DNA from 3 places in the Gracilibacillus sp. D59 genome. Region 2 is predicted to be linked to each of the others. Evidence: riboswitches for the same ligand, from Rfam matches in the RefSeq annotation. Region 2 holds a riboswitch; each other region holds the start of a gene.
The links. A riboswitch is a leader RNA that binds a small molecule or an ion and turns the genes downstream of it on or off. The one in region 2 is predicted to bind S-adenosylmethionine.
Positions count from the first base shown of each region.

Region 1: another riboswitch for S-adenosylmethionine. It lies ahead of sfnG (dimethylsulfone monooxygenase SfnG); the one in region 2 lies ahead of ACTWP4_RS19070 (inorganic phosphate transporter).
Region 3: another riboswitch for S-adenosylmethionine. It lies ahead of ACTWP4_RS14020 (thiolase family protein); the one in region 2 lies ahead of ACTWP4_RS19070 (inorganic phosphate transporter).

Region 1 covers NZ_JBQQCK010000004.1:124,229-130,704, forward strand. Annotated here, with positions in the region: gene metA (homoserine O-acetyltransferase MetA) at 1-731, opposite strand, end outside; gene ACTWP4_RS08960 (YpjP family protein) at 906-1,499, opposite strand; gene ACTWP4_RS08965 (NADPH-dependent FMN reductase) at 1,601-2,155, opposite strand; gene sfnG (dimethylsulfone monooxygenase SfnG) at 2,188-3,270, opposite strand; SAM riboswitch class I at 3,402-3,508, opposite strand; gene ACTWP4_RS08975 (MBL fold metallo-hydrolase) at 3,679-4,503, shown strand; gene ACTWP4_RS08980 (MDR family MFS transporter) at 4,918-6,321, opposite strand; gene ACTWP4_RS08985 (response regulator) at 6,419-6,476, opposite strand, start outside.
Region 2 covers NZ_JBQQCK010000014.1:3,917-10,392, reverse strand. Annotated here, with positions in the region: gene ACTWP4_RS19080 (PLP-dependent transferase) at 268-1,434, opposite strand; gene ACTWP4_RS19075 (methionine biosynthesis PLP-dependent protein) at 1,436-2,521, opposite strand; SAM riboswitch class I at 2,592-2,695, opposite strand; SAM riboswitch class I at 2,863-2,961, shown strand; gene ACTWP4_RS19070 (inorganic phosphate transporter) at 3,212-4,309, shown strand; gene cobA (uroporphyrinogen-III C-methyltransferase) at 4,269-5,018, shown strand; gene ACTWP4_RS19060 (hypothetical protein) at 5,051-5,317, opposite strand; gene ACTWP4_RS19055 (cell wall hydrolase) at 5,438-5,869, shown strand; gene ACTWP4_RS19050 (MDR family MFS transporter) at 6,276-6,476, opposite strand, start outside.
Region 3 covers NZ_JBQQCK010000007.1:253,363-259,838, forward strand. Annotated here, with positions in the region: gene ACTWP4_RS14010 (hypothetical protein) at 1-147, shown strand, start outside; gene ACTWP4_RS14015 (GNAT family N-acetyltransferase) at 446-988, shown strand; SAM riboswitch class I at 1,088-1,200, shown strand; SAM riboswitch class I at 1,290-1,380, shown strand; gene ACTWP4_RS14020 (thiolase family protein) at 1,608-2,774, shown strand; gene ACTWP4_RS14025 (acetoacetate--CoA ligase) at 2,771-4,702, shown strand; gene ACTWP4_RS14030 (thiolase family protein) at 4,702-5,862, shown strand; gene ACTWP4_RS14035 (Zn-ribbon domain-containing OB-fold protein) at 5,859-6,266, shown strand; gene ACTWP4_RS14040 (sodium:solute symporter family transporter) at 6,369-6,476, shown strand, end outside.

The DNA of each region.
Region 1 (6,476 bases), on a different contig from region 2:
TTTAATGTTAAAGCATCATATTCGGGATGGCCTGTAACAAAGATTTGTTTCCCATCTTTCGAGGCTATCATATACACCCTTGCTCGCTCCGATTCACTTAATATTTTCAGATTCGGGACTTTTTCAATATCTTCTTTTCGGATATCAGCATGACGGGAATGTGGCACTAAAAACTCTTCATCAAAACCACTGACTAACTTTTCCCGCGGATCATTAATTGTATGTGTATAAATACCTGATAATTTTTCAGGCATTATATACTTATCCACTCCATAGTGATAGTACAGTCCAGCCATTGCTCCCCAACAAATGTGCAAGGTAGAGGTTACGTTCGTCTTACTCCACTCCATAATTTGAGACAGCTCTTCCCAATAATTCACTTCTTCATAAGGTAATTTTTCTATTGGTGCTCCAGTGATAATTAATCCATCATATTTATTGGCCTTTACATCATCAATAGATTTATAAAACTGCTTCAAATGTTCTGTTGAGGTATTCCTAGATGTATGCGTGCTTGTATGCAATAATCCGACCTCTATTTGCAATGGGCTGTTCCCCAATAAACGTAATAAGTGTGTTTCAGTTTGTTGCTTCAATGGCATTAAATTTAATATTAATATTTTAAGAGGCCGAATGTCTTGTTTAAATGCCCGACTTTCATCCATAACAAAAATATTTTCTTCTTGTAACTTATTCTTAGCTGGTAATAAATCCGGCACTTTGATAGGCATTTTCTGTGACTCCTTTTTAATTATAATTCACTTAAATACAAAAAATTCACGATAAGACTTATTTTACCTATATTTCGACTTAAAATAAAGGGAAATGTTTTAAAATTCTGACATATTATATTTCTGCTATTATGGTAAAAAAGGATGCCTTTTAAACTTAAGGCATCCTAACTATTACGACATCCATTTTGGTGGTGTATCTTTCCCCCAATAAACTTCTCCTATTGAAATATGTTCTTCAAATTGATCGTCTTGTAAATGATAGTGGAATTGAAAATAATAACCGTCTTGCGGTCTTTTTAACCGATTTACATGAAACTTAGCAACATCTTCTTTTTCTTTTGCATTGTATAAATTAAAAATACGCTCACCGTATCCGGCAGAAGGCTTTTCGGCAACCATTAAGTATTGGCTTTCCTCTTCACCAATTTTTTCATACAATCCATCTAATACCATTTCAAGATTCGGTAAGACTACTTGATTTACATCATTATTCACTTTTGCCGAAATTTTTGTGCCTAATTTTGCTTGCACTTGCTCTTTAGCAAGATTGTTTAATTCTTGCAGATAAAGTTGACTAGAGTCTTCAAGAACGAGGTTTTTTTCTGTTATTGAATCTTCTATTTCAGCTTTTGGCCGGTCTTCACTTGGCTCTATGTCCTTTTTACCTACACCTACATCAGCGTCAATATAGATCGGCGGAACATATAAACCAAGTGTTAAGATTGTCACTAATAAAACGGTTAATTTTTTCATCCACATTTTCATCTCGATCGAACTCCCTCACATCGACTTACTAAAATTTTATCACGTTTTACTAATTTGTCCATACATGTAAAGGGCTTTTTCATTTTTTACATAAATTTTACTTATGTCTGTGCTAAACTTTGTCGTGGAATTTCTGGCTCTTCGGCACCAATCACTTCACTGTTAAGAGATTTACTTAATGTTACGACCGAATCACCTAGTTCATGTAACCGCTGTTTAATACCTTCATCGGCAAGCTGTTTATTCTTAAAATGATCGTTGTGTGCATATACATTACCAGGCAATGTATATGCTTTAAAATAACCGGCTAACGGTTTTAATTGATGTTCAATTGCCAAAAAATGATGATACGTCCCACCAGTTGCGATAAATGCCAGCACCTTCCCTCGCAACGCTGTGTTGGGAATAAGGTCAAATACATTTTTTAATGCACCTGGGATAGATCCTCGATAAATGGGAGTACCTACTATTAGCGCATCTGCTTCAACTATGTCATTAATTATTTTTTTCGAATCACCCTCGTATTCAGAGGGATCGCGACCATCACAAAAATCTAGCTGGTATTCCTTCAAATTTATCAAATTCACTTCTACATGATCATGATGACAACGAATATGGTCAACAGCTTCTTTCACTGTCAGTAACGTTTTAGACAACGGTGTCAAGCTCCCTGCAATGGCAGCTATTTTCATGAAAAGACACCAGCTTCCTTCAATTCTTTTTCTTTTTGTTTCACTAAAGGAATCACTTCTTCACCAAAACGTCTTAGATCTTCTTCATAGTGGAAGTGTCCTGTCAACACCAAGTCGACACCGATTTTCTTTAGTTCAATAATCCGATCCGACACTTGTTCTGGTGTACCGATCAGACCCGTTTTAAAACCATCATTATATTGGACAAGATCTTCTTTTGTTGAATTGGCCCACATACCTTCTTTTTGTTTCGTCGATTGTCCTGCTTCTTTTACTGCTTGTCGGAAGCCTTCCACTGCATCGTCATCTTTATGTGAAATGATATCACGTAATAATTGGACAGCTTCTTCTTCTGTATCTCGTACAATGGCAAAACCGTTCACAGCGAATTTTACTTCTCTTCCTTCTTTTTCCGCTAACTCTTTTACTATGTTAATTTGCTTTTCAAAACCTTCTAATGTATTCCCATTCATGAAATAGAAATCAGATACGCGGGATGCCATTTCTTTAGCTGCTTGTGAATTCCCGCCTTGGAAGATTGGAACATTAGCTTCTGGCTTTGGCTTCATCGGTGCATCATGAATGGAGTAATAATCCCCACTAAAGTTTGCCGGTTCTTCAGTAAACATAGCACGTAATACACGTATAAATTCTTCCGAACGCTCATAACGCTTATCATGATCGATCCACTCTTCACCATAGGCAGTAAATTCATCCTTCAGCCATCCACTTACAACATTTACAGCAGCACGTCCTTTTGTTACATGATCCAGTGTGGACAACATCTTAGCGTAAACTGCAGGGTGCCAAAGTCCAGGTAACACGGCAGCAATTAATTTTAAATTCTTCGTTACAGCTCCTAAAGCGGTCGCTAATGTTATTGCTTCTAGTTGTTTGTCCGCTCCATAACTAGCAAAAAAACGCGTTTGTAACAACGCATAATCAAATCCAACTTCTTCAGCAATTTGTGCATAACGTTTGTTCGCTTCAAAGCTCCAATCTGTTTTTTGTGGTAACTTTGATACTACTAAACCTCCACTAACGTTTGGTACCCAATAGGCAAATAATAAATCACTCATCTTTGCATGCTCCTCACTTTTTTTATTTTTTAAATACTTAACTACATTAAAAAAATCCTTCTCTTAAAGATAGAGAAGGATTCTACTATTGATTGCATCACGTGAATCTTAAAAACAATCGGCGTCGAATCTTCTCATCTTTGAATCAAAATTTGATCCTCTGAAATTGGCACCGGGCACATCTGTGCTGGTTGCCGAGGCTTCTTAGGGTCAGTCCCTCCACCTCTCTGGATAAGAAAATCTTGCGGTTTATTAAATTGTAAGTGAATTACTTGAATTTGTTACAACATCATATCATACAACTTCAAAAACGACAAGTAATTTTTTAAATTTTTCGACAATAGTATAATTCAGCACTTTTCACACCAAAATAAAGATAGCTTATGCTCAAATAAGGTGGGACAAACAATGGATCAAGAACATATCGATAAGTGGAAAGAACTTGAACATGATTTCGATCATGCAATACCAGAAGAGGTACTTCCAGATATAGCTTATTACCGAACTTTTATTGTTAATGTCGTCATGATCGGTGCACCTAATGAAGATTGGGTTTTAATAGATACTGGCACTCGAAAATATCATGATAGGATTCTTCATGCTTGTGAACATCGTTATGGCACCAAACCACCACAAGCAATTTTATTAACACACGGGCACTTTGACCATATTGGTGCTGCGAAGAAATTGGCTGAATACTGGCAGGTACCGATTTATATCCATGAAAATGAGATTGACTATGTCACAGGAAAACAAGAATATCCTCCAGGTGATCCAACCGTTGGCGGGGGAATGATCTCTTTATTATCGACGATCTTTCCGACTAAACCAGAACACTTAGAAGGACTTGTTTCTTCCTTGCCTACCGATGGCTCTATTCCTTTTCTAAAAGATTGGAAATACATTGAAACATTTGGACATACACCCGGACATATCAGTTTGTTTCGTGAGAAGGATAAATTATTAATTGCAGGTGATGCAATTTCAACAGATAAACCAGAGTCATCATGGGCTGTGTTTTTCCCTATTCAGCATGTTTACGGTCCACCTGCCTATTTTACACAAGATTGGCATGGGGCAGAGGAATCTGTTAAAAAATTGGCTGATTTAGATCCTGATATCATCATCGCTGGGCACGGTCTGCCAATGGAAGGCGAGACAATGAAAAAAGAACTGAGAAAACTAGCGGATAACTTTATCGAACAAGCTATTCCTAAACATAAGCGCCACTGATAGGTAATTATCTCATAAAGTCACTCGGTTTATATCGGGTGGCTTTATTGGATTTGTTGTTTAACTTAGTTTATTCAACAAATCTTCGTTCTCCTTGTTGGTTTTGTCGATTATCCTCGTTTATTCAACAAACCTTTGCTTACCCTTCTTAGATTTGTCGTTTATCTCGATTTATTCAACAAATCTTCGCTCTCCCTTTTTGGATTTTTCGTTTATCCTCGTTTATTCAACAAATCCTTGCTCTCTCTTTTTGGATTTGTCGTTTATCCTCGTTTATTCAACAAATCTTTGCTTACCCTTCTTAGATTTGTCGTTTATCTCGATTTATTCAACAAATCTTCGCTCTTCCTTTTTGGATTTGTCGTTTATTGACTCTGCACTAAGTTCTTAAAAAAAAGAGATTAGCCACTAAAACTAATCTCCTTCTTCCTCGTCGTATGGTTTCCTGTTTTTAATAAAAAAGGATAAAAATAACCCTATTAAGGTGATAATCGAAAGTACTAAAAAAGCTGTATTTGCGCCTGTTATCCCTGGATACGGTTTACCACTTTGTTCGGCAATTGACTCTGCCTGTGTTAGTACCGTTACGATGATTGCAGTTCCGACAGAGGCGGATACGTTACGCAATGTGTTATCCATTGCTGCACCGTGCGCAATAAGTTTTTTCGGCAATTGATTTAAACCAGCAGTCGCTGCCGGCATCATTACCATCGAAATACCTAACATTCTGATCGCAAATACGATCGTCAAATAAGTAATGGATGTTTTATCATCTAAAATCGAAAACAAGAAGGAGCCAATTGTCATCAACGAGAAGCCTACAATTGCGAGCCATCTTGCACCAATTTTATCAAATATACGTCCTGTTATCGGAGACATAAAACCGGTGATTATCGCCCCTGGTAAAATAACTAGCCCCGATTGGACAGCCGAGAACTCCCTTGATTCCTGCATATACAATGGAACGAGAGTTTCTACCGCGATCAAGCCCATAAAAGCAATCATACCAAGTGTTACCGTTAATGGGAAAATCGAATAAGTAAAGACACGAAATTCTAACATTGGGTGTTCCAATTTCAACTGTCTTAAAATAAACCAAACAAGTGAAATAACTCCTACAATTAGTACAACAATAGTTATCGGAGAACCCCAGCCATTATTCCCTGCACTTGTAAAACCATATAGTAAGCCACCAAAACCAAAAGATGATAAGATAATCGATGGAATGTCCAGCTTCGGTTTAGATATCTCGGTTACATTTTTCATAACAAAATAAGCGATGACGATATCAATAAGGGCAATAGGCAAAATAATATAGAATAAAACACGCCATGAAAACTGGTCAGTAATCCACCCAGATAATGATGGACCAATTGCCGGAGCAAAAGAAATAACCAAACCTACTAATCCCATAATGGATCCTCGTTTATTAACAGGGAATATCATGAGAAATACGGTTTGCATCAATGGTAGCATAACTCCAGCACCAGCTGACTGAATGACACGTCCAGCTAATAACATGGCAAAATTAGGAGCTAACGCTGCAACTAATGTTCCAAAGGCAAATACGCTCATAGCTGTAATAAATAATTGCCTTGTTGTAAACCGATCTATTAAAAAGGCACTGATTGGAATCATAATACCATTAACTAGCATAAAAATGGTCGTTAACCATTGTGCCGAGTTAGCAGTAATCCCCATTTCATTCATAATTGGAGGAATTGCTGTAATCATTAACGTTTGATTAAGTATAGCGATAAAAGCACCAGCTAATAACAAAGCAACGATAGTTCCTCGCTTTTGAACGGATGTAGTCACTCTCTCACTCCTTTATTCACAGAATATTTCTAGTCACGAAGGATATTGTATTCCCTTTTACAAAAAAAAGCAAAAAATAGAAACTGAAAAACAGCCTCTATTTTAACCATCCTTTTTCATTCACTTTAGCAATCGCTTCAATACGATTATTTACC
Region 2 (6,476 bases):
TATCAGAACACTGTTCGAAGCTGCTGAAAAATGCGACACTCTTGTGGGAACTCACGCGATAAAGATCCACTTGGTAAAGCGGTTTTCTTTACCAAGTTAGCTAAAAGCCTGAGCCCACGGAGTATTTTTCCGTAGCGACGAATTAGAAGACAACTTCAAAAGAATGGAAGAAAGCCATACTAAAGAGAATTTTCAATAGTTTCTGGTTTTTATCTATTTCGAATCAGATAAACAGCGATAGAACGGATAGATTTTCGCTGGTTTTTCTTACAATACCCCCGCTTTCACTGTTAAGGCATTTTTAAAGTCCTCGATCAGATCTTCTACATTCTCAATCCCGACAGATAAACGAAATAGTCGTTCACTAATACCTCTAGCTTCTCTTTCTTGCGCTGGCATTGCGGCATGGGACATAGTGGCAGGGTGAGATAAAATCGATTCTACTGCACCTAGGCTAACTGCAAACACAGGAATAGTTAATTGTTCGACAAAGCGTTTGGCATCTACATGATCTTTTACTTCAAAAGATAAGACAGCCCCTGGACTGGTAGATTGTTCAGAATGAATCGATGCACCAGGGTGATGATCTAAGCCAGGATAATATACATGTTCAATTTCATCATGAGAATTGAAAAAATCCGCCAGCCTTATCGCTGAGGAAACACTTTTGGAAAACCTAGGTTCCAGAGTTTTCATTCCTTGCAATAATTGATAACAGTCTTTTGCCCCAAGAATCGCACCATATGTGTTTTGTACAAACTTCAGTTTAGAAGCAAGTTCCTTATTATTCGTAACGGCTAAACCTGCAACGATATCACTATGACCTGATAAAAACTTGGTGGCACTATGTAATACGATATCGACACCTAGGTCTAATGGTTGTTGATGTAGAGGGGTCATAAATGTATTGTCTAAGTACGTTAAACAACTGAATTTCTTTGCAAGCTGTACTACTGCTCGAATATCGGTAATTTGTAATAACGGATTTGCTGGAGTTTCCATGTAAATAACCCTTGTATTTGGTTGAATAGCTTTTTCTACTTCTGCTGGATTTGTCATATCAACAAAAGTATGCTCAATCGAAAATTGTGTCAATAATTGCGTAACAAAGCGAAACGTACCACCATATACATCTTTGGTAATGACAATATGATCACCAGCTTTTAGCAGCATGAAAGCCGATGATATTGCAGCCATACCAGATGAGAAAGCAAAACCGGATGATCCGTTTTCTAATATTGCAATAGCTTCTTCTAATTGATCACGTGTAGGGTTACCAGAACGGCTATAGTCATAAGAACCAAACTCATTTAGTTGCTGTTGGTGATAAGTGGATGATACATAAATTGGTGGATTAACCGCACCAGTATGTTTTTCCTGATAGCCTTGCTGATTACCACCATGTGCAAGTGTTGTTTCATTTGTATGTCCCATATTATTTCCCTCCTAATGCTTGATAGATGTCTCTTTTTAAATCTTCCACGTTCTCAATACCGACAGAAAATCGGAGCAATGTATCACTAATCCCTCGTTTTTCCCTTTCCTCTTGTGGAATATCCGCATGTGTCTGAGTAGCAGGATAGGTAATAAAGCTCTCTACCCCTCCTAAACTTTCGGCAAATGATATAATTTTTAGTTGCTCCAGAAATGGAGAAACAATCTTTTTATCCGACACACGAAAACTTATCATGGCCCCTCTTCCGGGATAGAGAACCTCTTTAACGGATGGTACTTCTTTTAAAAACGCTGCCAATTGCCGAGCATTTTGTTGTTGTTTTTCAAGACGAAGTGCCAAAGTTTTCATTCCTCTTATTAAAAGCATGGAATCCATCGGTGACAATACAGCGCCAATAGCATTATGGAGGTAGGTCAATCGTTCACCAAGTTCAGTGTCTTCTACTACGACTAATCCAGCGAGTACATCATTATGCCCGCCTAAATATTTGGTAGCAGAATGAATAACAATATCTGCTCCTTGTGTTAAAGGCTGTTGTAAATAGGGTGTGTAAAATGTATTGTCTACAATAAAAAGTAATTGATGTTTCTTTGCAAGTGCTGCTAGACTCTCGATACTAATTTCCATTAATAACGGGTTGGTAGGAGTTTCTATGAAAATAGCTTTTGTATTTTGATTAATGTACTGCTCCATTTCGTCTGGATCTGCATATACTGGTGTAATGTTATATGATTCTTGAAAATGTTGAAATAAGCGATAGCTTCCACCATAGATATCCTCTGTTACGATAATTTCATCTTCTTGTTTGAATAAAGAGAAGACTAATTGGATCGCAGCCATACCTGAAGAACATGCGAATCCTTTTGAACCTTGTTCTAATGTTGCGATGGCATCTTCGACAATTTCCCGTGTAGGATTCGCAGATCGTGTGTAATCATAACCAGTTGACTGTCCCAGTGCTGGATGCTGATATGCGGTTGAAAAATAAACAGGGGCTTCCACTGCACCGGTACGTTTATCTTGTCGATTGCCAATTTGCGCAAGAGCTGTTTCGATATCGTTCATTTTATACATCCTTTCTAAATAAAAAAGAGGTCTTCGATAAGTAGAAGACCTCCTTGTTTAAGGTTGCATTCTCTTATCTTTGGTAATTTACCATCTGGATTTAGCACCATACAATTACTATTGCTGGTTGCTGAGGTGTCATCGGGCCAGTCCCTAGACCTCTCTCGATAAGATATAGTATTTTTGGAAATTTAATACATTTATCATACACCACAAAGGAAGAAATTACAAGGCGCATACCCAAAAAAAATTTTATATATTGGATCTGTTGACAATTACTAAAGAATGGCTTATATTATGGACATCATAATTATTTGGAAATTTATGAAAAATAATATATTGTCTTATCAAGAGAGAAGGAGGGATCTGGCCCTGTGAATTCTCAGCAACAGGCTTCCAAAGCACTGTGCTACATCCAGCAGCTTTTTGGCAGATAAGAGGCAAACTCCTACTTCATCGCCAAGTAGGAGTTTTTTATATTTATTTAACAGAAATATAATTTTTATCACGGTGCTAACCGTCTGTAAGACCCCCGAAGTAACACAAGAAAGTTAAATGGGGGATAATTATTATCTGAATCAAAACTGAGAGAACTAGCTAAATTTGTTTATTAATCCGAGTTTTCCTATGGGTATATAGGTGAAGAAAATAAAACCACGTAGGTTATAGTGGTGAAGGTTGGGATTTTAGATGTTAACAATAATTGCAATATTCGCTGCATGTCTATTTGCTTTTAACATAGGTGCAAGTGGTTCAGCAGCTAGTATGAGTATTACGTATGGTACTAAAGTAGTCAGGCAAAGAAGGTATGCACTAATAATTGCTGGATTAGGCGCCGTCACGGGTGCAATACTTGGAGGTCAACATGTTACGAATACGCTAGGGAAAGGTATCATCTCAGAAGAAATATTAGATATTAAGATTGCCTGTATTATTTTAATAGTTTCGGCTTTTACATTATTAATTACAAATTACATTGGTATTCCTTTATCGACTAGTGAGGTAACGGTAGGCGCAATTATTGGAGTTGGTATTAGTTACCAACAGTTGCACGTTCATACTATAGTAGTGATTGTATCCTTCTGGATAGTGGTACCAGTTGCAGCCTTTCTGATTACGCTTTTCCTTGAAAAATTTAGAAAGACCTTACAAAATAAAATAAATTATAAACCTCCTGTAAAACTATTGACGTTTATCTTAATCATAACTGGTATAATAGAAGCCATAGCTGCAGGTATGAATAATGTAGGGAATGCTTTAGGTCCATTAGTAGGTGCTGGGATCAGTTCAATGGAGTTAGGTTTACCATTGATGGCAGTTATTGTAGCGTTAGGGAGTATTTTGTTTGGAGGGCGTGTGCTAGAAACGAATGCAAAAAAAATTACTTCACTATCTCTAGGAAATGGTATTGTGATTTCAGGTGCTACTGGGGGACTGGTAGTAGGTGCATCATTACTCGGGATACCAATCCCAATGACACAGGTAACTACTTCGGCGATAGTCGGGATAAATGCCAGTTACCAGTTAAAAGATGTTTGGAAACAAAAAATTATTCATCAAATAGCAAAAGTGTGGATTACATCTCCGATTGTATCATTAATTATTGCATTTGGATTGACAGAGGTAATTGTTCAACAGAGATTTTACCAAGTGATACTTTTAACATTAGCTATTATTGCTACTTTTATATTAGTGAGATTTCGAGAAAAACCAGCAAAAGTAAACACAAAAAAAGGATGGGATCAACATGGGGAAAGTGTACTTAGTGGGGGCAGGACCAGGAGATGAAGAATTAATTACTGTCAAAGGATTACGTGCTATACAGGAAGCAGATGTTATCCTGTATGATCGCTTAGTAAATCCATCATTATTAAAACATGCGAAGGAAGAAGCAGAACTGATTTTCTGTGGGAAACAACCACAGAAGCATGGGTTAATTCAAGAAAAAATAAATGCACAACTTATAGATTATGCTTCAAAAGGTAAAATAGTGACGAGGTTAAAAGGAGGCGATCCCTTTATTTTCGGTCGAGGAGGAGAGGAAGCGATTCATCTTGAAGATAACGAGATAGAATATGAGGTGGTACCAGGAATTACGTCTGGAATAAGTGCTGCAGCATACGCTGGCATTCCACTTACTCACCGTTATATAAGCGGATCGGTAAACTTTATTAATGGCTCCAATCCTGAGGCGAAATCAGACGAACAATGGCGTCATATTGCCAAAGGAGCTGATACTTTGTGTTTTTATATGGGAATCAGGAAGTTCCCTGTAATTTGTGAAAAATTAAAGAAGGCTGGATTAAGTAAAAATACTCCTGTATCTATTATTCATTGGGGGACGTTACCACAACAAAAAACAGTTGTTGCCGATTTAGAAACGATTTCTGAGCGACTACATGAAATAAGTAATCCCTCTTTAATTGTAATAGGAGAAGTAGTTCGGCTTCAGGAGCAAATTAAGTGGTTTAAGGAATCTACAGAAGCAATGTCTTAAGGAAAGAATGACTAGTTATGATATCATCATAACTAGTCATTTTTAATAGCTTTCATAATTTGTTCTTGATCTTTTTCCCAGTCCCATTGTGGATTTATCCGGTCTATAAATTGTTGGAGTTGTCTTTCTGATAAATCCTTTTTACCATTTGAGTTGTTTAGATAAGATTTAAGTTCCCATTCTCCTCCTTTTTTGTTTTCAATCGTTTTCCACTTTACTGTAAATATATAGTCATTACCGTTAATATCAGCGTGAATTAATAAGATATCCTTGTGTAAGATAAAGTTACTTAGTTCCATAGCAAAGCACCTCCTAATCAAAGTATACCACATGCTGAAAGGGATTACATTAGTGATTCGTTTTAGGGTATTCATCATTTTTCATTGATTGAATATAAAGGGAATAGAGGAGGTATAGGAATGGCTGTAATTAAAGCAAATGAAGCAGATGTGAGGTTATTAGCCCGTTTAATGAGAGCAGAAGCAGAAGGTGACGGTAAGCTTGGTATGCTTATGGTAGGTAATGTAGGTGTGAATCGGGTGAAAGCCCGTTGCTTGGATTTTAAAGATATTAATACGATAAACAGAATGGTTTACCAAAGTCCTGGAGGTTTTGAAGCAACACAGAAGGGATACTTTTACCAAAGAGCCAGGGAAAAAGAAATACGTTTAGCACGAAGGTCAATCAATGGAGAACGTAATCATCCTGCAAGCTATTCTTTATGGTTTTTTAGACCAGAAGGTACCTGTCCGGCACAATGGTTTGACCAATGGAATGCTGGGCGCTACAAGAGTCATTGTTTTTATAGTCCAACAGGAGAAGATTGCCCGAGCGTGTTTAGGACCTTTTAATCTGATCTTTTTTCCGATCCAGCTTGAGGCGTCTCATACATTTTCATTAGGAATAATATAATTAGCTAAGAAGGTATGAAAGTTTTAAAAAAAGTACACATAAAACATAAACTGCGAAAGTAACTCTTTTGTGATTTGCTTTCTTCCATTCTGCATTTTGATGAATGCTTGGATACGCTACGGCAAGATACCTCGCTTTCCAAGAGCATGGCCATAGCGAGGGAACTACTTGAATGAAAATATTTGCTCCCATGGGTGGGTAGCCGGAGTGGTGGTCAAACGGTCGATCTATTTCATAATGGCTACTAAACGGGTCGCACATCAATTTAGCATTTTGTGATAAGGGCTGGGCAGGTTTTGCCTAGTTTTTCTTATCAATCTCTTGTTCGAAGGTATGATGGATTTTTTAACTTCTGTTTTGCTTGTCGATTGTTACTTTTGGGAAGAACCATAATATGACAAAGGTTAAGGTTCCAATGATAAATAAGCCAGTATAGACAGTATGTAAAGCAAATGTTAAGGCATCCTGCATTGATGCTAGTATTTCTGGAGAGATCGTATCGCGCATACCCTCATCTAGCAACACATCTGTACTGGCAACTTCAAG
Region 3 (6,476 bases), on a different contig from region 2:
AATTATTCTATTACTCTTTATGAAGACGAGAAAGAAACATTCCAATTCGGATTAACACAAGTGAATGACCATTATTACCATACAGAACCTGAAATTTTCCCCATTGTCGATAACTTTTATACAAACCTTGATATAAAAGAAGAGTAAACTTGCTTCGACCTCAGTTATTTTTTCTTTTATTCATTTCTTTTAACAGTTATTTAATTAAATTTCTGACACACTGAAATAAGCATTTCCTTTACTCGTTTACGATCCAATTAATAAGTTCTTCCTCCGTGGTGTTTTCAGAATCTTGCAGTTCCCATATGAGTCTCCGTAAAACCCCCATTGGTGGAAGTCTCACTTTATGGTTTCTTAAGGGAAAGTTCTAAATTGTACTAGAATTCGAATTCACTATCTGGTAAAATATCTTCAATTTACAGATTGGGAGAGGATGGAGACTGACATGTTTGTACATAAAATTGATGGGGATTTATCTTTGAAACTAATTGACGTAAGAGATGCAGAAAGAGTGTTTGAATTAACCGAAAATTCAAGAGATTACTTAAGGGAATGGCTTCCTTGGGTGGATAATACCGTTAAAGTAGAAGATACTAAAGCATTTATTCAATCATGCCTAAAAGGTTTTGCAGACAATAACAGTCTAAATGCAGTTATTTTATATAAAGATGAAATTGTTGGAGTCGCCGGCTATAACAGCATTGACTGGTCCAATAAGATCGCATATATTGGTTATTGGCTTGGAGCTGATTACCAAGGGAATGGAATAATGACAAGAGTAGCTAAAGCATTAACTGATTATGCTTTTGAGGAGTTAAAATTAAATAAAGTGGAAATTAGAGCTGCAGTCGACAATAAAAAAAGCAGAAATGTGCCTGAAAGGCTAGGATTCGTAGAGGAAGGTCATATTAGAAGTGGTGAATGGATATATGATCATTATGTTGATCATGTTGTATATGGAGTATTAGCTGATGAATGGGGAAGATAGCATACAGGGGAATTGTCGAAATATATTGACAATTCTAACGAATCCATGCTAAAGTATAGTATATTACTTGGATTTTAAAAAATTGAACATATTAATCTTGTCTTATCAAGAGAGGTGGAGGGACTGGCCCGAAGAAACCTCGGCAACCATTAAGTTTTACTTAATATAGGTGCCAATTCCATCTAAGTGGTCTCACTTAGAAGAGATAAGAGATTCATAGCTTTGTAATGTATCTCTCTATCTCAACGTAGAGGGATTTTTTATTTGTGAAAAATATACAGAATATTAAATATAATATATCAACTTATCAAGAGAGGTGGAGGGACTGGCCCAATGAAACCCGGCAACCATTAAGCAAGGCTTGAAAGGTGCTAAATCCTGAGAGATAAGAAGAGTGGTAGAGTTCTCTTTTTATCGAAGAGGGCTTTTTTTTATCACGGTGCTAACCGTCTGTAAGCCCCCACTTCAAGCTTCCAGTAACATAAGGAAGCTTAGTGGGGGATAATAGACGCTAACACCCTGATAAGTTTCGCTAATGATCAGTGAGGGTCAAAACCCCCACTGATCACAGTCTCACTTTATATACCAAAAAATAAAGTTGAACAAGGAGTTATAACTTATGTCAATTGTCATTTTAGACGGGATCCGGACACCTTTTGGAAAATGGAATGGTGCACTTTCACAATTTGATGCAGTAACGTTAGCAAGTAAGCCATTAAAATATTTAATTGAAAAGCATTCAACAATCTCTCATATAGATGGAGTATTGTTAGCGCAAGTTATTCAGGCAGGTCAAGGGCAAAACCCTGCTAGACAAGTTGCACACCAGGCAGGGCTTGATAGTAGAACGCCAGCTATCACACTAAATAATGTATGTCTCGGAGGAGTTGCTTCAGTCATTGATGCAGCCCGCAGAATTAAATTAGAAGAAGGGTCAGTTTATATTGTTGGTGGTTTTGATTCGATGTCCAATGCACCACATGTAATCCCGACTCGATCAATAAAAGGTATCGGACACCAAACCATTACCGATACATTACTACATGATGGATTATGGTGTTCCTTAAGTGATCAATCCATGGGTGCCTTAACAGAACAATACAATCGCATATATAACATTGATCGAAAGGAGCAAGATCAATTTGCAACTCAATCGCAACAAAGAGCAGCAACAGCTTCCGAACAAGGCTTATTACAGGAAGAAATCCTACCAATCGATGGAGTGTTAGCAAATGATGAAGGAATTCGACCTCAGACAACGGTAGACAAATTAGCCAATTTAAAACCAGCTTTTACGAAAGATGGAACGATTACAGCTGGAAATGCTTCGCAAATGACAGATGGAGCTAGCCTAGGGATTGTCACAACATCAGAGCAAGCAGAACAACTAGGAACTGAACCACTTGCTTACGTTATTGACTGGGCTGAAACAGCTGGACCAGACCCAAGTTTACACACAAAACCAGCAGATGCGATCCAGAAAATATTAGATAATCAGAAATTAACAATAGATGATATAGATTTATTTGAAATAAATGAAGCATTTGCGAGTGTTGTAATCGGAAGTTGTCAGGCATTGGATATTGATGATGACAAAGTAAATGTCAATGGAGGAGCTATAGCAATTGGTCATCCGCTTGGAGGTACTGGCTTCCGTTTAGTTTTAACTTTGGCACATGCTTTGAAGAGACGCGGCGGAGGTAAAGGAATTGCTTCCCTATGTGGCGGTGGTGGTCAAGGAATTGCCATTCTAATTGAGGTAACAGAGAAAGGAGGACAACAATGAATACTCAAACCATAGATAAAAAGAGTCCTATATTATGGGAACCTACGGAAAAAGCTATCGAGCAATCCCATCTTAATGCATTTTCTAAAACGGTCAACCAACCACTCTTTCCCTATGAAAGGTTACATCGTTGGTCGATCACGAATATTGGGGATTTTTGGGAAGGTGTATGGGACTATGCTGGTATTATTGGTGAAAAAGGAGAAACCACTTATGTTCCTGCTGATTCCATGGCAGAAGCTGTATTTTTCCCAGATGCTCGTTTGAATTTTGCGGAGAATCTATTAAAAGGTAAAGGTGACCAAGTTGCTGCCTACCAAGCAGATGAAACAGGCGTAACAGCTCAGATTACTTTCCAGGAGCTGCGTAAACAAGTAGCAAGAGCACAATACGGATTAAAACAACTAGGAGTAAAAAAAGGAGATCGCGTAGCAGGTATAACTACTAATAATATTGAAGGTTTGGTTGCTTTACTTGCTGCTACATCAATAGGTGCGGTTTGGACTTCATGTTCACCAGATTTCGGTGCTAAAGGAATCGTTGATCGAATTGGTCAAGTTCAACCGAAAGTACTGATTGCTAACCTTAAATATTACTATAAACAAAAGCCTTTTGATATTTCGGATAAAGTGCTAGAAACAGTGCAAAACATCGTTAGCATCAAGCACATTATTACGATTGCCGGCGAACTGCCAGAAGCGATCACATGGCAATCTTTACTTGAAAATGATGTGGAGACCCCCGAATACGAACGAACAGGATTTCGTGATCCTTTATATATTCTATATACATCAGGTACGACAGGATTACCAAAGGCGATTGTACACACCGTTGGGGGTACGCTTTTACAACATGTGAAAGAGCATCAATTGCACTGTGATGTCCATGAAAAAGATGTGTTGTTTTGGTATACCAACACGGCGTGGATGATGTATCCCTGGGTTGTTTCTGGTTTGGCGAGCAATGCTTCGATTTTATTATATGATGGTTCTCCGGTTTTACCTGATAAGCCAACACATTTATGGGAAATTGCAGAGGAAATCGGACTTACACACTTTGGTACGAGTCCCAAATACTTAGATTCGTTAATGAAAGCAGATGTTGTATTAAAGGATCAGTATGCTTTAGCTTCCTTAAAAAGTATCCTTTCCTGTGGTGCACCACTTGTGGCAGAGCAATATGACTGGGTATACGAAACAATTAAAGAAGATCTTTATTTAGCTTCTATATCAGGTGGTACAGAAATTATCGGATGTTTTGTGATGGGCTCACCCATTCACCCAGTTAACCGTGGTGAAATCAGTTGTAAAGCATTAGGAATGGCGATGGAAGTGTTTGATGATCGTAATGCACCTGTCTATGGTCAAAAGGGAGATCTCGTCTGTACACAAGCATTCCCAAGCATGCCACTGACATTCTATGGCGAAAATGGTGACGAACGTTATCGGAACAATTATTTTTCCCAACGACCTGGTATTTGGACACATGGAGATTTCGCGGAACAAACGATTGATCAATCATTTATTATCTATGGTCGTGCAGACACCGTTCTTAACCCTGGAGGTGTGAGAATTGGTACAGCAGAAATATATAGTGTAGTAGAACAAATCGAAGAAATCAAAGATTCAATCGTATTTGGTTTACCTTGTGAAAATGATGAAGAAATTGTTTTATGTGTAGTAACCAATCAATTAACGAAAGAGCTTGCCAAATATATTCGTCAGCAAATACGGGAAAAGGCATCACCCAGACATGTTCCGAGACGTATTTATCAAGTGAATGATATTCCATATACAATCAATGGTAAGAAGGTAGAAGGTGCAGCAAAAACAGAAGCAATTGGAAAAGAAGTGAAAAATAAAGCTTCTATTAGTAATCCTGAATCTCTGCAAGAATTGACACATATTAAAGAAAAGGAGTGCTACTAATGGCGAAACGACCGAAAGGAGCCATTATCGGTATTGGTGAACTAAAGCCAGTACGTTACTCTGAGGGGAAAACGACGTTAGGTTTAATTGCAGAATCCGTACAACTTGCCTTACTAGATGCCGGAATATCAAAAGATGAGATAGACGGATTGTTAGTAGGACCACAAGTCGGTGAAACACCACAACACGTGCCTGCGACGGTGTCAGAATATTTAGGTATTTCACCAACCATGTCCAATACTGTTGATCTTGGTGGTGCAACAGGGGCAGGAATGGTCTGGCGTGCAGCAGCTGCAATTGAAGCAGGAATGTGTGAAACGGTTGTCTGTGTATTAGCTAATAAAAATGAAAAAGGACAGACGCCACGTTCTCCAAACCGTAATCCGATTCGTGAATTTGATGTGCCGTTTGGTGCTTCAGGGGCCAATACCTCTTATGCACTGTTAAAAAGGGAACATATGGAAGCTTATGGTTCAAAACAAGAGGATTTTGCCAGAATTGCCTATTGGTCGAGAAAAAATGCCCTGAAGAATCCGAAAGCTATCTTTTATGATAAACCAGTTGAGGTGGAAGATATTTTGCAGTCGCCAATGATTTCTGATCCACTTAGGCTTTTAGAAATTGTCATGCCGTGTGCAGGTGGTGCAGCTGTCATCGTTACTTCAGAAGAAAAGGCGAAACAAGCCAAAAACAAACCGGTCTATCTTAAAGGGGCAGGAGAAAAAATAACACATCGAGCAGTCAGCCAAGCCCCGGCTGTTGATCAGTTACCTTTTTCTTATTCGATTCCACAAGCTTTAAAACAAGCGGGAATAGAAGGGAAAGATTTAGATTTATTATCCTTGTATGACTGTTATACAAGTGTTGTAGCGGTGCAACTTGAAAGCATCGGTATATGTAAGCAAGGAGAATTCGGTGAATTTGTTAGAAATCATACTTTTGATCATGATGGAGATTATCCACTCAATACGCATGGTGGCCAATTAGGTTTTGGACAAGCCGATTTAGCCGGAGGGATGTCACACGTAATCGAAGCAGTTGTTCAATTACGTGGTGAAGGAGAAGATCGACAAATTCCCAATCCTAAATATGCACTTGTGACAGGAAATGGAGCGACGTTAAGTGAAACAACTGCTTTAGTTTTAGGAGGAGAACAATGACGAATATATCATTTCCGGAACCGACGATTACAGCGGTCACTCAGCCTTTTTGGGATAAGATTAACGAGAAACAATTCTATCTTCAGCAATGTGATGATTGTGCTCAATGGATTTTCTACCCACGTGCTCATTGTCCTCATTGCTTTGGATCGAAGCTGACATGGAAAGAAGCTTCAGGGCAAGGAAAGTTAAAATCATGGAGTATTGTTCACCGAGCAGGACATCCTGCCTGGCAGGGGCGAACACCTTATGCCGTAGGAATCGTCGAACTAATTGAGGGACCATCCTTGCTTACACATTTGCTGATTGATGAACAGGAAATATGTTATCAGTTGCCAGTTGAAATATCTTTTCAGCAATTAAATGAACGATTATTACCATTTTTCCAAAAGAAAGGGGATTAAACCATGATCTATACGTATCTCATTTTAGTTGTCGTGTTTTGGATTATTGGACTGACGATTTGGAGCAAGTATTATAAAAATAATTAAAGGTGGTTTTCAAGCATGTTGACAGAATCTAGTTTACTTCTTTGGACTGTTATTATATTATTAGTTGCTTATTTTGGCGTTGTAACTTGGATTGGTAAGAAAGGGAGTGCTCATAGTAAATCC